Regions from separate parts of the Streptomyces sp. NPDC005151 genome, predicted to be linked through region 1. Evidence: riboswitches for the same ligand, from Rfam matches in the RefSeq annotation. Region 1 holds a riboswitch; the other holds the start of a gene.

Evidence for each region. Region 1 has a riboswitch for cobalamin ahead of ACWD6R_RS10965 (ribonucleoside-diphosphate reductase subunit alpha). Riboswitches for the same ligand answer to the same signal wherever they lie in the genome.
Region 2: linked by a shared signal. The riboswitch ahead of cobN (cobaltochelatase subunit CobN) and the one ahead of ACWD6R_RS10965 (ribonucleoside-diphosphate reductase subunit alpha) in region 1 are both predicted to bind cobalamin.

Annotation. Positions count from the first base shown of each region.
Region 1 is NZ_JBSFYR010000014.1:67,920-75,115, forward strand. Features, by position in the region: gene mctP (monocarboxylate uptake permease MctP) at 1-1,567, shown strand, start outside; gene ACWD6R_RS10960 (GNAT family N-acetyltransferase) at 1,848-2,348, shown strand; adenosylcobalamin-variant (AdoCbl-variant) riboswitch at 2,414-2,513, shown strand; gene ACWD6R_RS10965 (ribonucleoside-diphosphate reductase subunit alpha) at 2,670-5,051, shown strand; gene iscB (RNA-guided endonuclease IscB) at 5,243-6,730, shown strand; gene ACWD6R_RS10975 (ribonucleotide-diphosphate reductase subunit beta) at 6,727-7,196, shown strand, end outside.
Region 2 is NZ_JBSFYR010000017.1:70,774-77,969, forward strand. Features, by position in the region: gene cobN (cobaltochelatase subunit CobN) at 1-3,377, opposite strand, end outside; cobalamin riboswitch at 3,451-3,596, opposite strand; gene cobG (precorrin-3B synthase) at 3,814-5,106, shown strand; gene ACWD6R_RS12700 (precorrin-8X methylmutase) at 5,163-5,789, shown strand; gene ACWD6R_RS12705 (precorrin-2 C(20)-methyltransferase) at 5,792-7,196, shown strand, end outside.

The sequences.
Region 1 (7,196 bases):
GCGCAAGGCCGAGAACGAGGCCAGTCTCGACGAATGGGGCCTGGGCGGCAGGTCGTTCGGCACCTGGGTCACCTGGTTCCTGCTCGGCGGCGACCTGTACACCGCGTACACCTTCGTCGCCGTACCCGCCGCGATCTACGCAGCGGGAGCGGCCGGCTTCTTCGCGGTCCCGTACACCATCCTCGTGTACCCGCTGATCTTCACCTTCCTGCCGCGCCTGTGGTCGGTCTCGCACAAGCACGGGTACATCACCACCTCGGACTTCGTCCGAGGTCGCTTCGGATCGAAGGGTCTGTCGCTGGCGGTCGCCGTCACCGGCATCCTCGCCACCATGCCGTACATCGCGCTCCAGCTCGTCGGCATCCAGGCGGTGCTGGACGTGATGGGCGTCGGCGGCGGCGAGAACACCAACTGGTTCGTCAAGGACCTGCCGTTGCTGATCGCGTTCGCGGTGCTCGCCGCGTACACGTACTCCTCCGGGCTGCGCGCCCCCGCGCTGATCGCGTTCGTCAAGGACGGGCTGATCTACCTGGTCATCACGGTGGCGATCATCTACATCCCGATCAAGCTGGGCGGCTTCGACGACATCTTCGCCAAGGCGGGCCACGCTTTCTCGCAGACCAACCCCGCAACCGGCAAACCGCGCGGCGCCCTCGCGCCGGCCGATCCCGGCCAATGGGGTTACGCGACCCTGGCCCTGGGGTCGGCGCTCGCCCTCTTCATGTACCCGCACTCGATCACGGCGACGCTCTCCAGCCGCAGCCGTGAGGTGATCCGGCGGAACACCACGATCCTGCCGCTGTACTCGCTGATGCTGGGCCTGCTGGCGCTGCTCGGCTTCATGGCGATCGCCGCCGGAGTCAAGGTGGAGAACGGACAGTTGGCGATCCCGCAGCTGTTCGAGAACATGTTCCCCGACTGGTTCGCCGGCGTGGCGTTCGCTGCGATCGGCATCGGCGCGCTGGTCCCCGCCGCGATCATGTCGATCGCCGCGGCAAACCTCTTCACCCGGAACATCTACAAGGACTTCCTGAAGCCCGACGCGACCCCGGCCCAGGAGACGAAGGTCTCCAAGCTGGTGTCGCTGCTGGTGAAGGTCGGTGCGCTCGTCTTCGTCCTCACCATGGACAAGACGGTCGCGATCAACTTCCAGCTGCTCGGCGGGATCTGGATCCTGCAGACGTTCCCGGCACTGGTCGGCGGCCTGTTCACCCGGTGGTTCCACCGCTGGGCGCTGCTAGCGGGCTGGGCGGTCGGCATGGTGTACGGCACGCTCGCCGCGTACGGAGTGGCGAGCCCGACCCAGGCGCACTTCGGCGGCTCCTCGAAGGAGATTCCGGGGATCGGCGAGATCGGCTACATCGGTCTGACGGCGTTCGTGCTGAACGCCGTGGTGACCGTGGTGCTGACGTTCGTCCTGAACGCGGTGAAGGCCCCGGCGGGCGTCGACGAGACCTCCCCGGCGGACTACACGGCGGACGCGGGCGACCCGGACGTCCGGGTGGAACTCCCCTCGGCCAGGCCCGAGTCGAGCCCGTCACCCGACGCGAGCCCGTCCGCCAACTAGTGCCGTGACCGGCAATGTTTGCCCCATAGGGAGCGTCGTCCAGTGCGTGCGATCGCAAGGCGGCCGGAAGTCCTTGGATGGGGTCTCCCCTGCTCGAACGAAGTTGAGAGCTTGGGGAAGGAGCCACCAGGGCTTTTGGCCAACGCGGCGAGCGGGCGTGCTGGGCGGCGCGACGGGGCAAAGCTTGCCGGGAGGGGCACTAGTTCCCTCGCCGGACGGGCTGCACCGCGCCCGTCCGGCACCACCCCACCCCAACCCACCCGTACGGCACACTCCCAGCATGGACCTGTCGATCCGCCCGATCGCCCCCGCGGAACACACCGCCCTCGGGGAGATCACCGCCCACGCCTACCTCGACGACGGCCTGCTCGACTTCGGCGCCGACGACCCGTATCTCGAAAAGCTCCGGGACGTGCCCCGTCGCGCGGCCGAGGCCGACGTGCTCGTCGCCGTCGGTGCCGACGGCACGCTCCTCGGCGGAGTCACGTACGCACCGCCCGGCAACCCGTGGGCCGACATTGCCGGCCCCGACGAGGCCGAGTTCCGGATGCTCGCCGTCGCACGGGCGGCGCGCGGCCTCGGGGCGGGCGAGGCGCTCGTGCGGGCCTGTATCGACCGGGCCCGGGGTACGGACGGCGTCGCGCGGCTCGTCCTGTCGACGACACCGACCATGCTCGCGGCCCACCGGGTCTACCGCCGCCTGGGCTTCCTACGGACTCCGGCGCGCGACTGGGATCCCATTCCAGGCCTCCCGCTGCTCACGTACAGCCTGAGCCTCTGAACCGACGCGACACAACATGTGGGGGCCACCTCATCAGGCGGCCCCCACATGTATGCTCGTGCTCGCTGTCGCCGCAGGGAAATCCGGTGCGAATCCGGAACTGTCCCGCAACGGTATATTCGGTGCCCTTTTGCGCACCCTGAAAGTCCGAGGACCTGCCGACAGCGCGTCCGGCTCGACCGATCCGGACGCCCAGACGTCCGGGCCTCGCGGATGGGCCGGTGGACGCCGCACGCAGTGCTGCCTTCCTTCTTCGGGCATGCCTCCACGCGGCTGCCCCGCTCCCCCGCCGGCCCCGAGCCGAGCGAGGGAGAGCACCACGTGACCATCGCGCCAGCCGATCCGGCTTCAGTCGCCGAGTCCGCGGGAACCACGAACGACGGACCCGGGACCGCACTGCTGCGGACCCTGACCGACCTCACTGCCGATCTGCCGGACACCGACCCCGGCCGAGTCGCCGCCGCCGCGCTGCGCGGCCGCAACGCCGCGTCGGACGAGGCGGAGTTGCGCGCGCTGGCCACCGAGGCCGCCGCGGGTCTGATCGCCGAGGACCCCGCGTACTCCCGGCTCGCCGCCCGCCTCCTGACCCGCACCATCGCGGACGAGGCGGCCGGTCAGGGCGCACTGTCGTTCTCCGCCTCGGTCGCCGTCGGCCACCGCGAGGGTCTGATCGCGGACCGTACGGCCGCGTTCGTGGCGCTCCACGCGGCCCGGCTCGACGCGCTGGTCGAGCAGTCCCTCGCCGACGGCGCCGACGACCGGTTCGGCTACTTCGGGCTGCGGACACTGCACAGCCGCTATCTGCTGCGCCACCCGCTCACCCGCCAGGTCATCGAGACGCCGCAGCACTTCATGCTGCGCGTCGCCGCCGGTCTCGCCGAGGACGAGTCGGTGCGCGCACTGGACGAGGTCGCCTCGCTGTACGGCCTGATGAGCCGCCTCGACTACCTCCCCTCCTCCCCCACACTCTTCAACTCCGGCACCCGGCACCCGCAGATGTCCTCCTGCTATCTGCTGGACTCGCCGCTGGACGAGCTCGACTCCATCTACGACCGCTACCACCAGGTGGCGCGGCTGTCCAAGCACGCGGGCGGCATCGGCCTCTCGTACTCCCGGATCCGCGCCCGCGGTTCGCTGATCCGCGGCACCAACGGGCACTCCAACGGCATCGTGCCGTTCCTGAAGACGCTCGACGCCTCGGTCGCCGCAGTGAACCAGGGCGGCCGCCGCAAGGGCGCCGCCGCCGTCTACCTGGAGACGTGGCACGCGGACATCGAGGAATTCCTGGAGCTGCGCGACAACACGGGCGAGGACCAGCGGCGTACGCACAACCTCAACCTGGCGCACTGGATCCCGGACGAGTTCATGCGCCGGGTCGACGCGGACGGCGACTGGTCGCTGTTCTCCCCCGCCGACGTGCCGGAACTGGTCGACCTCTGGGGTGACGAGTTCGACGCCGCGTACCGGGCCGCCGAGGCCAGGGGCCTGGCCCGCAAGTCGATGCCCGCGCGTGAGCTGTACGGCCGGATGATGCGGACGCTCGCGCAGACCGGTCAGGGCTGGATGACGTTCAAGGACGCCTCCAACCGGACGGCCAACCAGACCGCCGAGCCGGGTCGCGTCGTCCACTCGTCGAACCTGTGCACCGAGATCCTCGAAGTCACCGACGACGGCGAGACCGCCGTCTGCAACCTCGGTTCGGTCAACCTCGGTTCGTTCGTGGCCGACGGCGACATCGACTGGGAGCGGCTGGACTCCACCGTCCGTACCGCCGTGACGTTCCTCGACCGGGTCGTCGACATCAACTTCTACCCGACCGAGCAGGCCGGCCGCTCCAACGCCCGCTGGCGTCCGGTGGGGCTGGGCGCGATGGGGCTCCAGGACGTCTTCTTCCGGCTGCGGCTGCCGTTCGACTCCCCCGAGGCCCGCGCGCTCTCCACGAAAATCTCCGAGCGGATCATGCTCGCCGCGTACGAGGCGTCCTGCGACCTCGCCGAGCGGTCCGGTCCGCTGCCCGCCTGGTCCGAGACGCGTGCCGCCCGCGGCGTGCTGCACCCCGACCACTACGACACCGAGCTGAGCTGGCCGGAGCGCTGGGACGCGCTGCGCGCCCGGATCGCGAAGACCGGCATGCGCAACTCTCTGCTGCTCGCCATCGCTCCGACCGCCACGATCGCCTCGATCGCCGGGGTGTACGAGTGCATCGAGCCGCAGGTCTCCAACCTCTTCAAGCGCGAAACGCTCAGCGGTGAGTTCCTCCAGGTCAACGCCTATCTGGTGAACGAGCTGAAGCAGCTGGGCGTGTGGGACGCGCGGACCCGCGAGGCGCTGCGCGAGGCGAGCGGCTCGGTGCAGGGCTTCGCCTGGATCCCGGAGGACGTACGGGCGCTGTACCGCACGGCATGGGAGATCCCGCAGCGCGGTCTGATCGACATGGCGGCGGCGCGTACGCCGTTCCTGGACCAGAGCCAGTCGCTGAACCTGTTCCTGGAGACGCCGACGATCGGCAAGCTCTCCTCGATGTACGCGTACGCCTGGAAGCAGGGGCTGAAGACGACGTACTACCTGCGCTCGCGCCCGGCGACGCGGATCGCCCGTGCGGCATCGTCCGTAACTTCGATCCCCGCACAGCAGTTGGACAGTACGACCGAAGCGGTCGCCTGTTCTCTGGAGAACCCGGAGAGCTGCGAGGCCTGCCAGTAGTCACAGGCTTCTCCGCTCGAAGAGTGGGAGGCGTCGGCCCTTGCGGCCGACGCCTGCTGTGACCAGCACCAGCCATCACCAAGAAGGAGGTGACCTTGGTGGCTACGTTCCGTACAGGACAGCAGACCCACCCGACTGTGCTTCCTCAGCAGTCGGCTCTGGAACCCGGCTCAGCAGACAACCTCAGGAGCATGGACGAAACGGGAGCCGGGCGCCGCAACCCGGCATCCGGTACGGGACATGTGCGAGGGGAGACGCCCGGCAGTTCACCTGCCGCCGGGCGCGTAACCTCGGACCATCCGGTCCGGGAGGAGGGTCGTGAGGCCCATCCATACGTGTTTGTCATCGATAAACACGGCATACCGTTGCAGCCGTGCAGTCCAGCCCGCGCGCGGAAACTGCTGGGGGCGGGGCGGGCAGTTGTACACCGGCACACGCCGTTTGTGATCCGTCCGAGGGACCGCACCATCGTCGAATCCGTGGTGGACGGAGTGGAGATCGGTATCGATCCTGGCAGCAGGCACACAGGGGTCGCGTTGTTCACCGCACTCGCTGGTGAGCGACAAGGCCGATTCGCGCTTCAGCTCGATCATCGGGGCACAACCATCCGCAAGAAGATGCTCCAGCGTGCCGCTTTCCGGCGTCGGCGGCGTTCGGCGAATCTGCGCCACCGCGCTCCGCGCTTCAACAACCGTGCTGTTACGGCTGGTTGGCTCCCTCCCTCATTGCGCCATCGGGTGGACACCACTCTCGCCTGGCTGGAGAGACTCACTCGCTGGACTCCGGTGAGAACGGTGCACATGGAACGTGCGGCGTTCGACACCCACGCCCTCACTCTCGGGAGGGACTCCATGGACGGCATCGAGTATCAGCAGGGCACACTCGCCGGCTGCGAGGCCCGTGAGTACCTCCTCGCCAAGTGGCACCACGCCTGCGCCTACTGCGGAGCTACCGGCGTGCCTCTGAATATCGATCACATCCGCCCCCGCTCGCGGGGCGGCACCGATCGAATCTCCAATCTCACCTTGGCCTGCATTCCCTGCAATCAAGCCAAGGACAACACCCCGGTCGAAGAGTTCCTGGCACGCAAACCCCAGCGGCTCGCGAAGATTCTCGCCCAGGCGAAGGCGCCTCTGACAGATGCCGCCGCCGTCAACAGCACCAGATGGGCGTTGTGGCGTGCCCTCGATGCCCGTTGGCGAACCCACGTCTCCTCCGGCGGACGCACCAAGTGGAATCGCATCCGCAACCGTCTGCCCAAGACTCACACCCACGACGCCCTCGCCGTAGGCAAGGTCGATGCCATCACCCGCCATCCATCGCAGGTGCTGATCGTCGGTTGCACAGGACGAGGTGCGTACGCCCGCACCCGCGCCGACAAGCACGGCTTCCCCCGCTTACGTCTGCCCCGGAGAAAGACAGTCCGCGGATTTCAAACCGGGGACTTCGTTCGGGCAGTAGTTCCCACCGGCAGGAAGGCGGGAACCCACACAGGCCGGGTCGCGGTCCGCACTACTGGCAGCTTCAACATCACCACCCGGCACGGCACTGTGCAGGGAATCCATCACCGGCACGTCCTCCTCCTCCAGCGAGCCGACGGATACGCCTACACCACAGAGAAGGAGGCAGGGGCCTCCCCGGGCATAGCCTCTGGGAAATCCACCCCTCTCAGCTCATGAGCACCGCACCCGAACGACACAAGAACCTGCTCGACCCCGGCTTCGAGCTGACCCTGCGCCCCATGCGCTACCCGGACTTCTACGAGCGCTACCGCGACGCGATCAAGAACACCTGGACGGTCGAGGAGGTCGACCTCCACTCCGACGTCGCCGATCTCGCCAAGCTGACACCCGCCGAGCAGCACATGATCGGCCGGCTCGTCGCGTTCTTCGCGACCGGTGACTCGATCGTCTCCAACAACCTCGTACTGACCCTGTACAAGCACATCAACTCCCCGGAAGCGCGGCTGTATCTGTCGCGTCAGCTCTTCGAGGAGGCCGTGCACGTCCAGTTCTATCTGACGTTGCTCGACACCTATCTGCCCGACCCGGACGACCGTGCGGCCGCGTTCGACGCGGTGGAGGAGATCCCCTCCATCCGCGAGAAGGCGCAGTTCTGCTTCAAGTGGATGGCCGCCCTGGACGG
Region 2 (7,196 bases), on a different contig from region 1:
ACGCCCGTCGTCGCGTCGTAGCCGAAGAGGTAGTCGACCGTCGCGGCGAGTTCGAAGGCGCCCTTGTAGCCGTGGCGGCGCATCGCCTCGATCCACTTGGGGTTGACCACGCGGGCGCGGAAGACGCGGGACGTCTCCTCGACGAGGGTGCGGGTGCGGACCGTCTCCGGGCGGGTGGAGTCGCCGATGTACGCCTCCGGGGCCGTGCCGCGCAGGGCGCGGACCGTGGCCACCATGCCGCCGTGGTACTGGAAGTAGTCGTCCGAGTCCGCGATGTCGTGCTCGCGGGTGTCCGTGTTCTTGGCGGCCACGGCGATGCGCTTGTACGCCGTCTCCATCTCGTCGCGGGCCGGGCGCCCGTCGAGTTCGCGGCCGTAGGCGTAACCGCCCCAGACGGTGTAGACCTCGGCGAGGTCGGCGTCGGTGCGCCAGTCGCGGCTGTCGATGAGCTGGAGGAGACCCGCTCCGTACGTACCGGGGCGGGAGCCGAAGATGCGGGTGGTGGCCCGGCGTTCGTCGCCGTGTTCGGCGAGGTCGGCCTGGGCGTGCGCCCGGATGTGGTTCTGCTCGGCCGGTTCGTCGAGGGACGCGGCGAGACGTACCGCGTCGTCGAGCAGGCCGATGGTGTGCGGGAACGCGTCCCGGAAGAAGCCGGAGATGCGCAGCGTCACATCGATACGCGGGCGGCCCAGCTCGGCGAGGTCGATCGGTTCCAGGCCGGTGACGCGGCGCGAGGCGTCGTCCCAGACCGGGCGGATGCCGAGCAGCGCCAGTGCCTCGGCGACGTCGTCGCCGGAGGTGCGCATCGCGCTGGTGCCCCACAGGGAGAGGCCGACCGAGGTGGGCCACTCGCCGTTGTCGGTGCGGTAGCGCTCCAGGAGCGAGTCGGCCAGGGCCTGGCCGGTCTCCCAGGCGAGGCGGGACGGGACCGCCTTCGGGTCGACGGAGTAGAAGTTGCGGCCGGTCGGCAGGACGTTGACCAGGCCTCGCAGCGGGGAGCCGGAGGGGCCCGCCGGGACGAAGCCGCCGTTCAGGGCGTGGACGGTGTGGTCGAGTTCGGCGGTGGTGGCGGACAGCCGGGGGACCACCTCGCGGGCGGCGAAGTCGAGGATGTCCGCGACCGGTCGGGGATGCGATGCCGTTACGGTCGCGACCGCCGCCGGGTCCCAGTCCGCGTCCTCCATCGCCTGGACCAGGGCGCGTGCCTGCTCCTCGGCCTCGTCGGCGGTGGTGCGGGTGGCAGCGGACTCGTCCAGCCCGAGTGCCTCGCGCAGGCCGGGCAGCGACGCCGTACCGCCCCAGATCTGGCGGGCGCGCAGGATCGCCAGGACCAGATTGACCCGGTCCGCACCGGCCGGGGCGCCGCCCAGGACGTGCAGGCCGTCTCGGATCTGGGCGTCCTTGATCTCGCAGAGCCAGCCGTCGAGATGCATGATGAACTCGTCGAAACCCTCGTCGTCCGGGCGGTCGTCGAGCCCCAGGTCGTGGTCGAGCTTGGCGGCCTGGATCAGGGTCCAGATCTGGGCGCGGATCGCGGGCAGTTTCGCCGGGTCCATCGCGGCGATCTGGGCGTGTTCGTCGAGGAGTTGCTCCAGGCGCGCGATATCGCCGTAGCTGTCCGCGCGGGCCATCGGCGGCACGAGATGGTCGATCAGGGTGGCGTGGACGCGGCGCTTGGCCTGCGTGCCCTCGCCCGGGTCGTTCACCAGGAACGGGTAGACGAGCGGGAGATCGCCCAGTGCGGCGTCCGGGCCGCAGGCGGCGGACAGGCCCGCGTTCTTGCCGGGCAGCCACTCCAGGTTGCCGTGCTTGCCGAGGTGGATCATCGCGTCGGCCCCGAAACCGCCGTCGTCCTGCGCCGCCGCGATCCAGCGGTACGCGGCCAAGTAGTGGTGCGAGGGCGGCAGATCGGGGTCGTGGTAGATCGCGATCGGGTTCTCGCCGAAGCCGCGCGGCGGCTGGATGAGAATGAGGAGGTTCCCGCGGCGCAGGGCGGCGAGCACGATGTCGCCCTCCGGGTTGCGGGAGCGGTCCACGAACATCTCGCCGGGCGGCGGACCCCAGTGCCGCTCGACGGCGTCGCGGAGTTCGTCCGGGAGCGTGGCGTACCAGCGCCGGTAGTCGGCGGCCGGGATCCGGACCGGGTTGCGGGCCAGCTGCTCCTCGGTCAGCCACTCCTGGTCGTGGCCACCGGCCTCGATCAGGGCGTAGATCAGCTCGTCGCCGTCGCCGGAGACCAGGCCGGGGAGTTCGTCCTCGGGGCCGAAGTCGTAGCCCTCGGCGCGCAGCCGCCGCAGCAGGGCGACGGCGCTGGCGGGGGTGTCGAGGCCGACGGCGTTGCCGATACGGGAGTGCTTGGTCGGGTAGGCGGAGAGGACGAGTGCCAGGCGCTTGTCCCCGGCCGGGATGTGGCGCAGCCGTGCGTGGCGTACGGCGATTCCGGCGACGCGTGCGGCGCGTTCGGTGTCGGCGACGTACGCGGGCAGCCCGTCCTCATCGATCTCCTTGAAGGAGAACGGGACGGTGATCAGCCGGCCGTCGAACTCGGGGACCGCGATCTGGCTGGCCGCGTCGAGCGGGGAGACGCCCTCGTCGTTGTCCTCCCAGTCGCTGCGCGAGCTGGTCAGGCAGAGAGCCTGCAGGATCGGTACGTCGAGTCCGGTGAGCGCACCGGCGTCCCAGGACTCGTCGTCGCCGCCCGCCGATGCCTCGGCGGGCCGGGTGCCGCCCGCGGCGAGGACGGTGGTGACGATGGCGTCGGCTGCGCGCAGTTCGTCGATGAGTGCGGGTTCCGGGGTACGCAGCGAGGCGACGTACAAGGGGAGGGCGCGGGCGCCCGCGTCCTCGACCGCCCGGCAGAGCGTGTCGACGAACGCCGTGTTCCCGCTCATGTGGTGGGCGCGGTAGTAGAGCACCGCGATGGTCGGGCCGTCGGTGGCGCGCGCAGTGCGCTCCAGGGGCCCCCAGGACGGTGCGGGCGCCGGGGGTTCGAAGCCGTGGCCGGTCAGCAGCACGGTGTCGGAGAGGAACCGGGCCAGCTGGTCCAGGTTGGCCGGGCCGCCGTGCGCCAGGTAGGCGTGGGCCTCGGCGGCGATGCCGATCGGGACGGTGGAGGCAGCCATCAGCTGGGCGTCGGGGGCCTGTTCGCCGGTGAGGACGACGACCGGCCTGCCGGTGGCGAGGACCTGGTCGAGCCCTTCCTGCCAGGCGCGGACACCACCGAGGAGGCGTACGACGACGAGGTCGGTGCCGTCGAGAAGAGCGGGGAGTTCGTCGAGCGGCAGGCGCGAGGGGTTGGCGTAGCGGTAGGTCACCGGACCGTCCGCGGCGCGGGCGCTGAGCAGGTCGGTGTCGGACGTCGACAGGAGCAGGATCATGCGGCGTCGGGCCTTCCTCGGGGTGTCCACGCCCCGGGCGGTGTCGGAATGAGGTCTCCCCTGCTCGAGCGGGGTCGAGAGCTCGGGGAAGGGAGTTCCTGACTCGCCCGGCCGCTCAGGCCGGACTCACAGTGGCGGGACCGCGCCGGACTCGCACCGGGCTTCCTCCCCTATCGCCGTCTTAGAGCCTGTCGGGTGACCTTCGATCGGAAAGCGGACGCGGTCTGGTGCGTGCGATTCCAAGGCGCCGGAAGGCCCTCGTAGCGGAGCTACTAGGGCATTTCGGCAACGCGGGAAGCGTGCGTGCCAGGGCGTGGCCGCCCGATCAGAGGTCACCCGACAGGCTCTTAGGCGATGCCGGGCCGGGTGGCCCGCTGCTAGGCATAGTAAGGGCCTTAGACCGATGGGATTCATACAGCTCAGAATGATGGTCGGTATGCTCGCCGCCATGTCCACTTCCGACACCCCGCCATCGGCCCCGGGGGAGCCCGTCTCCCGTGACCGTGGCGATGCCTGCCCGGGGTCGCTGCGGCTCCACCGGGCGGACGACGGGGCGCTGGCGCGGGTCCGGATCCCCGGTGGCGTGCTGACTGCCCGACAGGCGGACGCGCTCCACGGTGCCGCGCGGGAGTTGGGCGACGGTGAGCTGCATCTCACTTCGCGGGGCAATGTCCAGTTGCGCGGCCTCGGCCGGGAGTGCGGCGGACGGCTCGCCGAACTCCTGGGCGGGGCGGGGCTGCTGCCGTCCCGGAGCCATGAGCGGATACGCAATGTCGTGGCCTCCCCGCTCTCCGGGCTCGACGGCCGGGGCCACCGGGATGTCCGGCCGTGGCTGACCGCGCTGGACGCGCTGTTGTGCGGAAGTGACAAAGCGGCCGGGCTGTCCGGCCGCTTTCTCTTCGCGCTGGACGACGGCCGTGGTGACGTCGATGCCCTGGGTGCGGATGTGACGTTGCTGGGGCAGAGCGACGGGAGCGCGCTCCTGCGGATCGGGGCTGCGGAGGCAGTGCTGAGGGTCTCCGGGGACGATGCGCCGCGCGCGGCGCTCATCGCCGCCGAGACGTTTCTGGAGGCGGCGCAGGAGACGGGCGCCTGGCGGGTGAGCGAACTGCCTTTCGTTGCCGAAGAGTTGCTGGAGCCGGTGAGGGCGGCGCTGCGGGTGGCCGGTGCTGCGGAGCGCGTACCGCCGGCGACGGCGGCGCAGGAGCCCGCGTACGGCGTCGTCGGCAACGCGGCCTGTGTGGGGGCGCCGCTCGGGCGGCTCACCGGTGCGCAGTGGACGAGCCTGTCCCGCGTGGGCCGCGAGCTGCGGCTGACCCCGTGGCGGAGCGTCGTCGTGACGGGCGTGACGCCCGGCGGCGCGGCGGCGCGGCTGCGCGAATGGGGCGCGGCCGGACTGATCGTCGGGCCCGGTTCCGCGTGGACGGGGGTCGGTGCGTGCATCGGCCGGCCCGGCTGTGCGAAGTCCCTGGCAGATGTGCGGGGCGACGCGGAGGCCTTCGTACGGACCGCCGGAGAGCGCGTTGCCGGGCAGCTCCCCGTCCACTGGTCCGGCTGCGAACGCCGCTGCGGTCACCCCAAGGGCGCCTGGGCCGACGTCGTCGCCGTTCCCGGCGGGCACCAGGTGGCCCAGGTCCGTGGCGGCGAACGGGGCGCTCCCGTGACGGTCCACGGCAGCCCGTCCGACCTGGCCGCCGCGGTGAACGCCGCCCGCCGCACCCGTACCTGAACCACCGACCCGAGGGCGCTGCAGCCCGACCACCGACCGGAGAGAGCGAAACCACCGTGTTCCAGTACGAGAAGGACGGACCGGCGATCTACCGCCAGTCCTTCGCCACCATCCGCGCCGAGGCGGATCTCGCGGGGCTGCCCGCCGACGTCAGCCAGGTCGCGGTCCGCATGATCCACGCCTGCGGCATGGTCGACCTCGTACGCGACATCGACTTCACCCCGGGGGTCGTGGCCGGTGCCCGCGCGGCGCTGCGCTCCGGTGCGCCGATCCTGTGCGACGTGGCCATGGTCGCCAGCGGGGTCACCCGCAAGCGGCTGCCCGCCGGCAACGAGGTCATCTGCACCCTGTCGGACCCCACGGTCCCCGATCTCGCCAGGAAGCTCGGCACGACCCGCAGCGCCGCCGCGATGGAGCTGTGGCGGGACCGCATGGAGGGGGCGGTGGTGGCCGTGGGCAACGCACCGACCGCCCTGTTCCGGCTGCTTGAGATGATCGAGGAAGGCGCTCCGCGCCCGGCCGCCGTCATCGGTGTGCCCGTCGGCTTCGTCGGAGCCGCCGAGTCCAAGGACGCCCTGGCCGACCATCCGTCCGGTCTGGAACACCTGGTCGTACGGGGCCGTCGCGGCGGCAGCGCCATAGCCGCGGCCGCGCTCAACGCGATCGCCAGCGAGGAAGAGTAAGAGTGAGCGAGCAGAACACGGGCCGGCTGTACGGGGTAGGGCTCGGTCCCGGCGATCCGGCACTGATGACCGTACGCGCCGTGCAGACCATCGCCGAGGCCGATGTCATCGCCTATCACAGCGCCCGTCACGGACGGTCCATCGCGCGCTCCATCGCCGCCGAGCACATCCGCGCGGACCACATCGAGGAGAAGCTGGTCTATCCGGTCACGACGGAGACGACCGACCATCCGGGCGGTTACCGGGGTGCGATGGAGGAGTTCTACGGCGAGGCCGCGGACCGGCTGGCGGTGCACCTGGACGCCGGGCGGACGGTGGCGGTGCTCGCCGAGGGCGACCCGATGTTCTACGGCTCGTACATGCACATGCACAAGCGGCTCGCCGACCGGTATCCCACCGAAGTGATCCCCGGGGTCACGTCGGTCAGCGCCGCCGCCGCCCGGCTCGGCACCCCGCTCGCCGAGGGCGAGGAGGTGCTGACGATCCTGCCCGGCACGCTGCCGGAGGAGGAGCTGACGGCCCGCCTGGCCGCCACCGACGCCGCCGTGGTGATGAAGCTCGGGCGCACGTTCCCCGCCGTGCGGCGCGCCTTCGAGGCCTCCGGGCGGCTGGCCGAGGCGCACTACGTGGAGCGCGCCACCATGGCCGGGGAGCGCACCGGCGATCTCGCGGACACCGACCCGGAATCCGTTCCGTACTTCGCTGTTGCGGTGCTGCCCAGCCGGATCGACGCGCCCCGGCCGGAGGCGGCCGAGGACGCGGAGCGCGTGGGTGAGGTCGTGGTCGTCGGGACCGGTCCCGCCGGTCCGCTGTGGCTGACCCCGGAGTCCCGCGGGGCGCTGGCCGCCGCCGACGATCTCGTCGGCTACACCACGTACCTGGACCGCGTCCCGGTCCGCCCGGGACAGGCGCGCCACGGCTCCGACAACAAGGTGGAGTCGGAGCGTGCCGAGTTCGCCCTCGACCTGGCCCGGCGCGGACGCCGCGTGGCCGTGGTCTCGGGCGGCGACCCGGGGATCTTCGCCATGGCGACCGCCGTGCTGGAGGTCGCCTCGCAGGACGCGTACGCGCAGGTGCCCGTGCGGGTGCTGCCCGGGGTGACCGCGGCCAACGCCGCCGCCGCCCGCGCGGGCGCGCCGCTCGGCCACGACTACGCCACGATCTCGCTCTCCGACCGGCTCAAGCCGTGGGAGGTGATCGCCACCCGGCTGCGCGCGGCCGCGGCGGCGGACCTGGTGCTGGCGCTGTACAACCCGGGTTCGCGCACCCGCACCGAGCAGGTCGGCAAGGCCCGTGACCTGCTGCTGGAGCACCGTTCGCCGGATACGCCGGTGGTGGTGGGCCGGGATGTGGGCGGGCCCTCGGAGAGCGTACGCATCGTCACCCTGGCGGAGCTGGAACCGGCCG